3 regions of the Microbacterium aquimaris genome follow, and region 3 is predicted to be linked to each of the others. Evidence: predicted binding sites of a transcription regulator. Region 3 holds the regulator's gene; each other region holds the start of a gene.
The links. The regulator HspR, encoded in region 3, represses chaperone genes until heat shock. The targets are predictions, from matches to a motif close to AAGTTGAGTCNNNNNGACTCAACTT.
Positions count from the first base shown of each region.

Region 1: ABD204_RS00020 (ATP-dependent Clp protease ATP-binding subunit) is a predicted target of HspR. The motif match lies at 1,271-1,295, and genes of this name have one in related genera.
Region 2: ABD204_RS01645 (Hsp20/alpha crystallin family protein) is a predicted target of HspR. The motif match lies at 1,343-1,367, and genes of this name have one in related genera.

Region 1 covers NZ_BAAAPT010000001.1:4,945-8,214, forward strand. Annotated here, with positions in the region: gene ABD204_RS00020 (ATP-dependent Clp protease ATP-binding subunit) at 1-1,253, opposite strand, end outside; gene ABD204_RS00025 (DUF3817 domain-containing protein) at 1,369-1,824, opposite strand; gene ABD204_RS00030 (class I SAM-dependent methyltransferase) at 1,891-2,997, shown strand; gene ABD204_RS00035 (DoxX family protein) at 3,001-3,270, opposite strand, start outside.
Region 2 covers NZ_BAAAPT010000001.1:331,141-334,410, reverse strand. Annotated here, with positions in the region: gene ABD204_RS01660 (SDR family NAD(P)-dependent oxidoreductase) at 1-273, opposite strand, end outside; gene ABD204_RS01655 (asparagine synthase) at 410-1,024, shown strand; tRNA gene ABD204_RS01650 (tRNA-Arg) at 1,070-1,142, shown strand; gene ABD204_RS01645 (Hsp20/alpha crystallin family protein) at 1,419-1,889, shown strand; gene ABD204_RS01640 (L-serine ammonia-lyase, iron-sulfur-dependent, subunit alpha) at 1,976-3,270, shown strand, end outside.
Region 3 covers NZ_BAAAPT010000001.1:1,040,270-1,043,539, forward strand. Annotated here, with positions in the region: gene ABD204_RS04875 (nucleotide exchange factor GrpE) at 1-61, shown strand, start outside; gene ABD204_RS04880 (DnaJ C-terminal domain-containing protein) at 70-1,077, shown strand; gene ABD204_RS04885 (heat shock protein transcriptional repressor HspR) at 1,183-1,644, shown strand; gene ABD204_RS04890 (DUF998 domain-containing protein) at 1,683-2,756, shown strand; gene ABD204_RS04895 (potassium channel family protein) at 2,830-3,270, shown strand, end outside.

The DNA.
Region 1 (3,270 bases), 1.0 Mb from region 3:
GGGAGGACACGGTCGCCGAGGTATCGGTCGCTCAGCTCGACGGCGGCGCGCAGCGCCGCTTCGGTGTAGGAGATACCGTGGTGGTCTTCGTAGGCCGGGGCCACACCGGCCACGATGCGCACGGCGTCCTCGATGGAGGGCTCCCCGACCCGGACCGGCTGGAACCGGCGCTCCAACGCGGGGTCCTTCTCGATCGCGCGATACTCCTTGAGGGTGGTCGCCCCCACCAGGTGCAACTCGCCTCGGGCCAGTCGCGGCTTGAGGATGTTGCCGGCGTCCATACCGCCCTCGCCCCCGGCCCCGGCGCCGACGACCGTGTGCACCTCGTCGATGAAGACGATGAGGTCGTCGCGGTGGGCGGAGATCTCATCCATCGTCTGGGTGAGACGTTCTTCGAAGTCGCCCCGGTAACGGGTCCCCGAGAGCATGGCGGGCAGATCGAGCATGATGATCCGCTTGCCTTCGAGTGGGGCGGGTACGGCACCGTCGACGACCGCCTGGGCGATGCCCTCGACGACGGCGGTCTTCCCCACCCCCGCCTCCCCCACCAGCACCGGGTTGTTCTTGGTCCGGCGGCTGAGGATCTCGAGTGTCTGCTCGATCACATCCTCGCGGCCGATGACCGGGTCGATGCGGCCCTCGCGCGCCAGCGCGGTGAGGTCGGTGCCGAAACGCTCGAGCATCGGGGACTCCGGACCGCCGGGCTCCTGCGGGGCGGCGTCGGAGGCGACCGTCTCGCGCACCTCCTGGGTGAGGGACTCCGCGGTCACGCCCGCGCGAGCCAGGATCTGACCGACCGGAGTGTCCTGAGCGAGGACCAGGGCGAAGAAGAGGTGTTCGGGATCGACGTAGGTCGACCCGGACGATCGGGCGACCTGGTATGCGTGGAACAGCGCCCGCTGCACGGACGGGGTGATGACCGCCCCGTCGACGGCTGCGGGGTCCGAGGCTGCGGGCAGGCGATCCTCCGCGGCGCGGACGATGGCGCGAGGGTCGGCACCGACGCGCTCCACGGCGTCTTTGACCGGAGAACGGTCGACGAGGACACGCAGGACATGGAGCGTGTCGAGCTCGCGCTGCCCACGCTCGAGGGCGTAACGCCCCGCGGCCTGGAGGACGTGCTGTGTCGCCGCGCCGAGGAACCGGCTGAGGTCGATCGACCGTTCTGCGCGGGCGCGCTCTCCGGCCAGGTAGCGCGCGAGGAATTCGTCGAAGGCGCTGTGGCCGTCGTCGGGGGTGAAGTCTTCGGGCATTCCCGCTCCTTGCGTTGAAGATGAGTCAGGTGCGCTCAAGATTAAGAGTTGAGCGCACGCTTATCAAGTTCAACGCGTGCGGTGCCCGCCTATTCCCGCCGGGGTTCGGCCGGCGTCATTTGCCTCCGGGCGGACCGAGGATCAACAAGATCACGTACGCCGCGACGATCGCGCCGATCAGCAGCACCGCGAGGGCCCAGGGCCGTCGCAGGAACCAGCGCATGAGCGGGTCGTACCAGCGGTCCGTCCCGGCTCCGGGCTCGGTCCGCCACCGCCCGTCGAGTCGACCCGTGCGGTGGAGCCAGATCTCGGTGGGGATGGTGGCGTACGGGATGACCGCGCTGACGATCGCCACGACGGTGGGACCGGTCCGCCAGCGCTGGTTCATCGCCACCAGGACCGCGGTGGCACCGTAGGAGAGGAAGACGAATCCGTGGATCCCGCCGCCGATGGTCACGGCGATCGACAGATCGACCGTGGCACGCAGGATCAGCCCCGCGATGAGGAGGGTCCAGGAGACCACCTCGGCGAAAGCCAGCACGCGGAACAGGGACAGGGGGGTGTGGAACACGGGTACTCCAGATCGTTCCCCTCCACCCTATGGGGGACGCGCACCGGCACCGGCTACCGTGGGACGGTGAACCCCGAGCTGGACCGACTCCGCCGTCGCCCCGATCTGGAAGCTCCGGGGTTGGTGGCCGTCGACGCAGCCGACCGGCTGATCCTCGACGAGTCGGCGTCGGTACGCGAAGCGCTCGGGGCGGGCGAGGTGTGTGTGATCGGCGACGCGTACGGGGCGTTGACGCTGGGGGCAGCACTCGCGGGGGCGCGCGAGATCCGTGTCCATCAGGACGCCCTGACCGGCGAGCGCGCCCTCGCCGCCAACGCCCGCGATCTGTCCCTCGCGGACACCTACCGCTCCCTCCCCCTCGCCGCGGAGCTCGTGAGCGGGACACGGGTGGTGCTGATGCGTCTGCCTCGCTCACTCGACCAGCTCGATGACATCGCGGCGGTCCTCGCGGCCCACGCCGCACCGGAGGTCACCGTGTTCGCGGGCGGACGACTCAAGCACATGAGCCTCGCCATGAACGAGGTGCTCTCCCGCCGCTTCGCCCACGTGGACGTCACGCACGCGCGCCAGAAGTCGCGCGTCCTCGTCGCCCGGGGGCCGCACGACGGGGCCGACCCGTCGCCACGATGCGACACGCACGACGGTGTCACCGTGTGTGCGTACGGCGGCGCGTTCGCCGCGACCTCGATCGACATCGGCACCCGGCTCCTCCTCGAACACCTCCCCGCGCCCCCATCAGCCGCGGCGGCCATCGACATGGCGTGCGGCACCGGCGTCGTCGCCGCCGTGTGGGCCACACGCCACCCCGGGTCACGGGTGATCGCGAGCGATCAGTCGGCCATCGCGGTGGCCTCGGCACGCGCGACCGCGGTCGCCAACGGCGTCGACGACCGGGTCGAGGTCGTCCGCGACGACCTCCTCGGGGCGAGACCGGACGGGTCGGCCGACCTCATCGCGCTGAATCCCCCGTTCCACTCCGGGGCGGCGGTGACCGATCGCATCGCTCCGAGGATGTTCGCCGATGCGGCACGCGTGCTGCGACCGGGCGGTGAATTGTGGACGGTGTGGAATTCGTCACTCGGCTACCGGAGCGCACTCGAACGAACCGTCGGCCCTACCCGTCAGGTCGCGCGGAACGCGAAGTTCACCCTCACCGCCTCGACACGCCGCTGACCGTCAGCGTCCGTCGCGCGTGCACCACCACGCCCAGCACACCAGCAGCGGCTGGAAGAACAGGCGCACGAGACGCTTGGCATCGGTGTCCAGGCCGAACCCGTCGCGCCCGCGCGTGAACTGCTCCACATTGCCGGGGAAGATCGCCGCGAAGAAGAACGCCAGCAACGCGCCCACGCGTCGACGGGAGCCGGGCAGCGCCACCAGCGCGGCGCCGAACATGACCTCGACCACGCCGGATGCGACGACGACGGCATCCTTGTCGAGCCCGGT
Region 2 (3,270 bases), 710 kb from region 3:
GACGAGAGACTGCACGCGAGGATGCGAGGCGGTGATCTCCGCCGCCATTTCCGTGACGGCGTCGTCGGAGGTGAGGTCGACGGTGTGGGTGGTGTGGCCGCGGCCGCGCAGATCCCGTGCGACCGACTCCAGTCCTTCGGCGTTGCGGTCGACCAGTGCGACCCGGGCGCCGCGGGCGGCCAGGCGTCGGGCGGCTTCGGCGCCCATTCCGCTGGCGGCACCGGTGATCACGGCGGTGCGGTCTCGCACATCGAGGTGTGCTCGTCGGGTCATCGTCGTCCTCCGCTTCGTCGCGTCATCGCGTGCGTCCATTCTGTCCGACACCGACGGGCGTCGATGCGCGCGCATCGGACGCATCCAGGATCGCTGTCGGGGCTGACGATACGATCGGAGGGGGAGGTGCGCGCACATGGGACGCAACGCAGACGCGATCGCGGAGGGCGTTTCGATCGCCGCGGCCGCCGCCCGGCTGACGGTGCGCAACCGCATCCTCGTCGACACCATCGCGCGCAACGAGCCGTTCGACCCCGAACGCGTCGCCCCGTTCGCGCGGGAGACGCTGCTCGCACTGGCCACCGAGCAGGAGGCGGCGGCGGATCTCGCGCGCAAGCAACGCAAGAAGGCGTGGGGGAAGTACTCGGATCCGGGGAGCACCCACGACTACCGTGACCGCGACACCCGCAATCTCCGGCGCCGTCAGCGGCAGTACAACGGGGTCGCCAAGGTCCTGCGGGAGCGAGCCGATGACCCCGAGGCGATCGACGCGCTCGTCGCCGACGCGCGACAAGCCGCGTGGGGCGACGTCGAATCGAACCTGCAGCGCCGACTCGTCGCCGAGGGTGCGCGTCCCGACCTCGAACCCGACTACGCCAAGATGCGTGCCGCGCGTATGCAGTCGTTGCGGCTGGTGGACCTGCCGAAGCTCGCCGCCCACCGTCGCCGGGTGGGTCCCTCCGCCCTCGGGACCGTGGAAGATCCCGAGGATGTCGCCGCCGCCCTCGATTCGCCACCGACCGAAACGTGATGTAGGCTGGCCCTCGGCCTTCGCGCCGTTTCGCGTGAAGGTCCTGCGCCTCTAGCTCAATGGATAGAGCATCTGACTACGGATCAGAAGGTTGGGGGTTCGAGTCCCTCGAGGCGCGCACTGTGTTGAGACAGTGAGAAATCCCTCGCCTCCGGGCGGGGGATTTTCGCTTTCCTCGGTGCTTCGTCACCACGTCACCGGGTTCCGTTTCCGTGCGCGTCCACGTGTCGCGCGGCCGGCTGGACCTCGCGCGCCGATCGTTCGCCGACGGCGATCGCCAGATCTGGCACTCTCCACCCCAGAGTGCTAATCTGTTCTTAGTTGAGTCACATCGACTCAACTTGAGAGTCCCACCGTCGGATGGCCGCATCCGACCCGCTACGAAGGAGAAGACATGGGAACCTACGACCCGTTCCGTGAGCTGGACCGCATGGCGTCGAGCCTCCTCGACGCGCGACGCGGACCCCGCCGCATGCCGATGGATCTCTACCGCGACGGCGACCACTACGTCCTCCACGCCGACCTCCCGGGCATCGACCCCGGCTCGGTCGACATCGACGTGGACGGCCAGCTTCTGACGATCCGCGCCGAGCGCACCCTCGCCTCCGGCGACGGGGTCAAGTGGATCACCCGCGAGCGCGAGGCCGCCAGTTTCGTCCGCCAGCTCAACCTCGGACAGGGAATCGACATCGAGCGCATCTCGGCCAGCTACGGCAACGGTGTGCTCTCGGTGACGATCCCGGTCAGCGAGAAGGCGAAGCCGCGCAAGATCGAGGTGTCGACCGAGGCGCAGCCCTCCGTGCTGGAGGCGCACGAGTCGGCATCGTCGGCTGTAGCCGACGGTCCCGCGCCCGTCGAGCAGTAACCCGTTCCGCGCGACGCCCCGACCCTCGGATCGGGGCGTTCGCGCTGTCCGGGGCGCATGAGGCGTTCGGGGCGTAGCCTGTGGGGGTGAGCGCCTACGTCTCGGCGTTCGAGCTGTTCTCCATCGGAGTAGGACCCTCGAGCTCCCACACGGTCGGCCCGATGCGCGCCGGCCGAGACTTCGCCGCGCGTCTGCGGGATTCCGGAGACCTCGACCGGGTGGTGCGCGTGAGCTGTGCCTTGTACGGTTCGCTCGGGGCGACCGGAATCGGCCACGGGACGCCGGATGCGGTGGTGGCCGGCCTCGCCGGCCTCGATCCGGAGACCGTCGATCCGTCGGCGGTGCGCGGGGCCTGGTCGGATCGGCCGGCGGGGGAGCGTCTTCCGCTGGATGGCACGCGGCCGATCGACTTCGACACAGGCGACGTCATGTTCGAGCCACGCACGCGCCTGCCTGGGCATCCGAACGCCATGACCCTCGTGGCCCGCGCGGAGGGCGGCGAGGTCGTCTCCGAAGAGACCTACTACTCGGTGGGTGGCGGTTTCATCCGACGGGAGGGGGAGGCGCCGCGAGTGCAGGCGACGCCCTGGCCGTTGCGCTTCGACTCCGCCGCGGAGTTGCTGGCGCTGTGCGACGACCGACATCGCACCATCGCCGAGGCGGCGCGGTGCAACGAAGAGGCGCTGCGACCGGAGAAGGAGGTTGCGGCAGGACTCGACCGTATTTGGGATGCGATGTCTACGTGCGTCGACGCCGGCCTGCGCGCCGAGGGGGTGCTACCGGGTGTGCTCAAGGTGAAGCGCCGCGCCGGCCAGATCCGGGCGCAACTCGAAAACGCCGCGGCAGCGGGCGGGCGTGAACTTCCCGGGGAGTGGCTCGGGGCTTACGCGCTGGCGGTGAACGAGGAGAACGCGGCGGGCGGACGTGTGGTCACCGCACCCACCAACGGTGCCGCGGGGATCCTTCCCGCCGTCGCGATGTACTGGTGGCGTTTCCTTGCCGACTCCGGCCTCGGGGCCGGGAACGCCGTCACCCCGAACGGTGAACTGGTCGGCAGTGCCCTGCTGGGTTTCGGAGACGCCGTCGCGGCGGTGTCCTTTGAAGACGAGGCGGCGGTCGCCGAGGCCAACCGTCGTCGGGGGATCCGGCGGTTCCTGCTGACGGCCACCGCACTCGGGTCGCTCTTCAAGGCGAACGCGTCGATCTCCGGCGCGGAGGGCGGGTGTCAGGCCGAGGTCGGCTCAGCGTGTGCGATGGCCGCGGGTGGCTTGACGGCGGTGATGGGTGGGACGAACGGGCAGATCGAGAACGCCGCCGAGATCGCGATGGAGCACCACCTCGGGTTGACGTGCGACCCGGTCGGCGGCCTGGTCCAGATCCC
Region 3 (3,270 bases):
CCGACTGGGATCGGTCGAACTGCGTCCGGCCAAGGTCGTGGTCGCCGTTCCGGCGGAGTAGGAGGAGACGTGGCGAGTCAGGACTGGTTCGACAAGGACTTCTACAAGGTCCTCGGTGTCTCCAAGGAGGTCAGCGACGCCGACCTCAAGAAGACCTACCGCAAGCTCGCGCGCACCTACCACCCCGATTCGAACCCGGGGGATGCCAAGGCCGAGGCGAAGTTCAAGGAGATCAGCGAGGCCTACGCCGTGCTGAGCGATCCGGAGCAACGTCAGGAGTACGACCAGATCCGGGCCATGGGCTCGGGGGCGCGCTTCACCGCCGGTGGCGCAGGTCAGGGCGGCGGCTTCGAAGACGTCTTCTCGATGTTCGGTCAGGGCCGCGGTGGCGGTGGTCGCTACGACAGTGCCGACTTCGACGACATCTTCTCGATGTTCAACCAGCAGCAGGGTGGACGCGGAGCAGGCTTCGGCTCGGGTCGGTTCGGTCAGCCGACCGGTGGATTCCAGGGGTTCGGTGGTCCCACACGCGGGGCGGATGTCACCGCGCGGACGACCATCGACTTCGTCACCGCCACCAAGGGCGAGACCATCACCCTGCAGGGCGAGGACGGCAAGCCGTTCAAGGTGAAGATCCCCGCCGGCGTGCGCGACGGTCAGAAGATCCGTCTTCGCGGCCGAGGTCGACCTTCGCCGGACGGCGGGGAGACCGGCGACATCGTCGTGCAGGTCGCCGTGCGACCGCATCCGGTCTTCACCCGCGACGGGTTGAACCTGCGGGTGACCGTTCCCGTCACTTTCACCGAAGCGACGCTCGGCTCGACCATCGAGGTGCCCACCCTCGGAGGCGACCCCGTGCGGCTGCGCGTGGCACCCGGCACGCCGTCGGGCCGGGTATTGAGAGTCAAGGGGCGCGGCGTTCAGACGCAGAAGGGCACCGGAGACCTCCTCGCGGAGGTGCAGGTCGCTGTTCCGGCCCACCTGGACGACGCGGCGCGGGAGGCGCTCGAGGCCTATCAGGCTCTCGAACCCAAGGAGAATCCGCGTGCCGACCTCATGGCGAAGGCGCGCACCTAGCGTTTCGTCTCGCTTCGCCCGCTCAACGACCGGATACTGGACGGACCGGTCCGGTCGTTGAGCGGAGCACGGAGACGAGCACGACACGGAAGACGAGGCGAGGACATGGTTGATCCCGACGAGATCGACGAGGACGCCCCGATCCTCGCCATCGCCGCGGCGGCCGAGCTGGCCGGGATGCATCCACAGACCCTCCGGCAGTACGACCGGCTGGGCTTGGTCGTGCCCGCCCGCACGCAAGGCGGGTCCCGCCGCTACTCCCTGCGCCACGTCGCGCAGCTGCAGGAGGTCTCGCGGATGTCGGCGGAAGGCATGAGCCTGCCGGCGATCTCCCGCATCATCGAACTGGAGAATCGGGTTCGCGAACTGCATCTGCGCGTACGCGACCTCGAAGACCGCATGAAGAGCGAACTGGAACGTCGCCCCGGTGCGCGGGTGTTCGCCGCCGGCGCGACCGGTTCCGTCATCTCCCTGCGGCACGGCACGCGGGTGCGACGCGCGACCGAAGTCGTGCTGTGGCGTCCTCATCGCGCCCTCCCGCCCGGCGACGACGACACCGACCACTGATCTCCCGCGCCGGGGGTGGCATCGATAGTGTTCTGCTCGTGAGCGAATCCGCACCGGCCCCGACGCGACGATCCGAGAGACTGCGCGCCGCGGCACGCGAGGAATTCGACGGGACGACCGAGAGGTCGATGGAGTCGCTGTCGCTGAGCGCCGGCGTCAGCGCGTTCATCGTCGTCGCGTTGGTCACCCTCCCGGTGTTCCGACTCGAGGCGGCTCCCATCGCCGGACCCGACTCGATCGGCCAGTTCGTCGCGATCGCGTCGGCCGCCGTCGCCCTCGTCGCCTTCGGTGCGGGCCGCGCCATCCTGCGCATCGCGCAGCGTCGCGCGCGACTGAAGCTGCTCGACTATCTCGACGTCGCCGCCCTCGCCCTCGCCCACGCGATCATCGCGCTGCTGACCTGGACGGTGCTCGCCACCATCCTGGAGCGCAGCTTCATCGGCGCCGAGGTGTACCCGGTCGCGCTGATCGCGCTCGCCGGCGCCACGGCCTTCGTCACCGCTTACGTCGTCTTCTACTCGGCGACCCACATGGACCTGTCGTTGCTGGCGATCATCCTCGCGGTGTTCCTCGTCGAGGGGGTCATCACGGCGATGCTCACCGCGAGCGACCCGCAGTGGTGGAAGCTCAACCTCAGCGCCCTCGGCATGACCGACGACCTGTCCGCGTTCGCGTTCAACCTCACCCTCATCGTCGCCGGTTTCATCGTGACCACCCTGGCCCGGTACGTCACCGTCGGCATCCCGACCCCGCATCCGCACGGGGCGCGCAACGCTCGGAACTCCCTCATCGTCGTCGGGGTCTTCCTGACCTGCGTCGGCATCTTCCCGGTGGACGACTTCTTCCTGCTGCACACCGGCGTCGCCTCGGGAATGGCGGTCGCGTTCGGTGTGCTCGTCATCGCCCTCAAATGGTGGATCCCCGGTATCGCCCGCGCCTTCCTGACCCTGGGGTGGGTCTTCATCGCCGTGATCGCGGTCCTGGCGATCATGTTCGCAACGGGGGTCTACACGCTCACCGCGGTCGAGCTGGTCGCCGGGGTGCTCGTCTTCGCCTGGATCATCCTCTTCATCCGCAACGCCGCCGCCCTCCAGGCCGACGCCCACGCGTGAGCCGCCGCGACAGAAAAGACGAGGGCGGCGAGGCTTCGCGGCAACGACGGAAGGCGCTCCTAGGCTCGTACGCATGACGTCGGAACGGTGGCAGCAGATCACGTACTGGCCACTCATCATCGCGTCGCTCGCGTTCATCATCGCCTACTCGTGGCAGGTCATCGCCGACCTCGGCGGCACGGGTTACACCTTGGCGCGGATCGTCATGTTCCTCACCTGGGTCGTGTTCGCCGTCGACTACGTCGTCCAGCTCTCGCTGGCCAGACCCAAGGGTCCGTGGTTCCGGTCCCACCTGTTCGATCTCGCGGTCGTCGTGATCCCCGCCCTGCGGCCCCTGCGCCTTCTCAAGGCCCTCACCGTCATCCATGTCCTGCAGCGCACCGCGGGGGCGGCACTCCGTGCCCGCATCGCGGTCTACGGCGCAGGTGCCGCGTTCATCCTCATCTGGGTCGCGGCACTCACCGTCCTCGAAGCCGAACGCGCCTCACCGGACTCGAACATCACCACCTTCGGC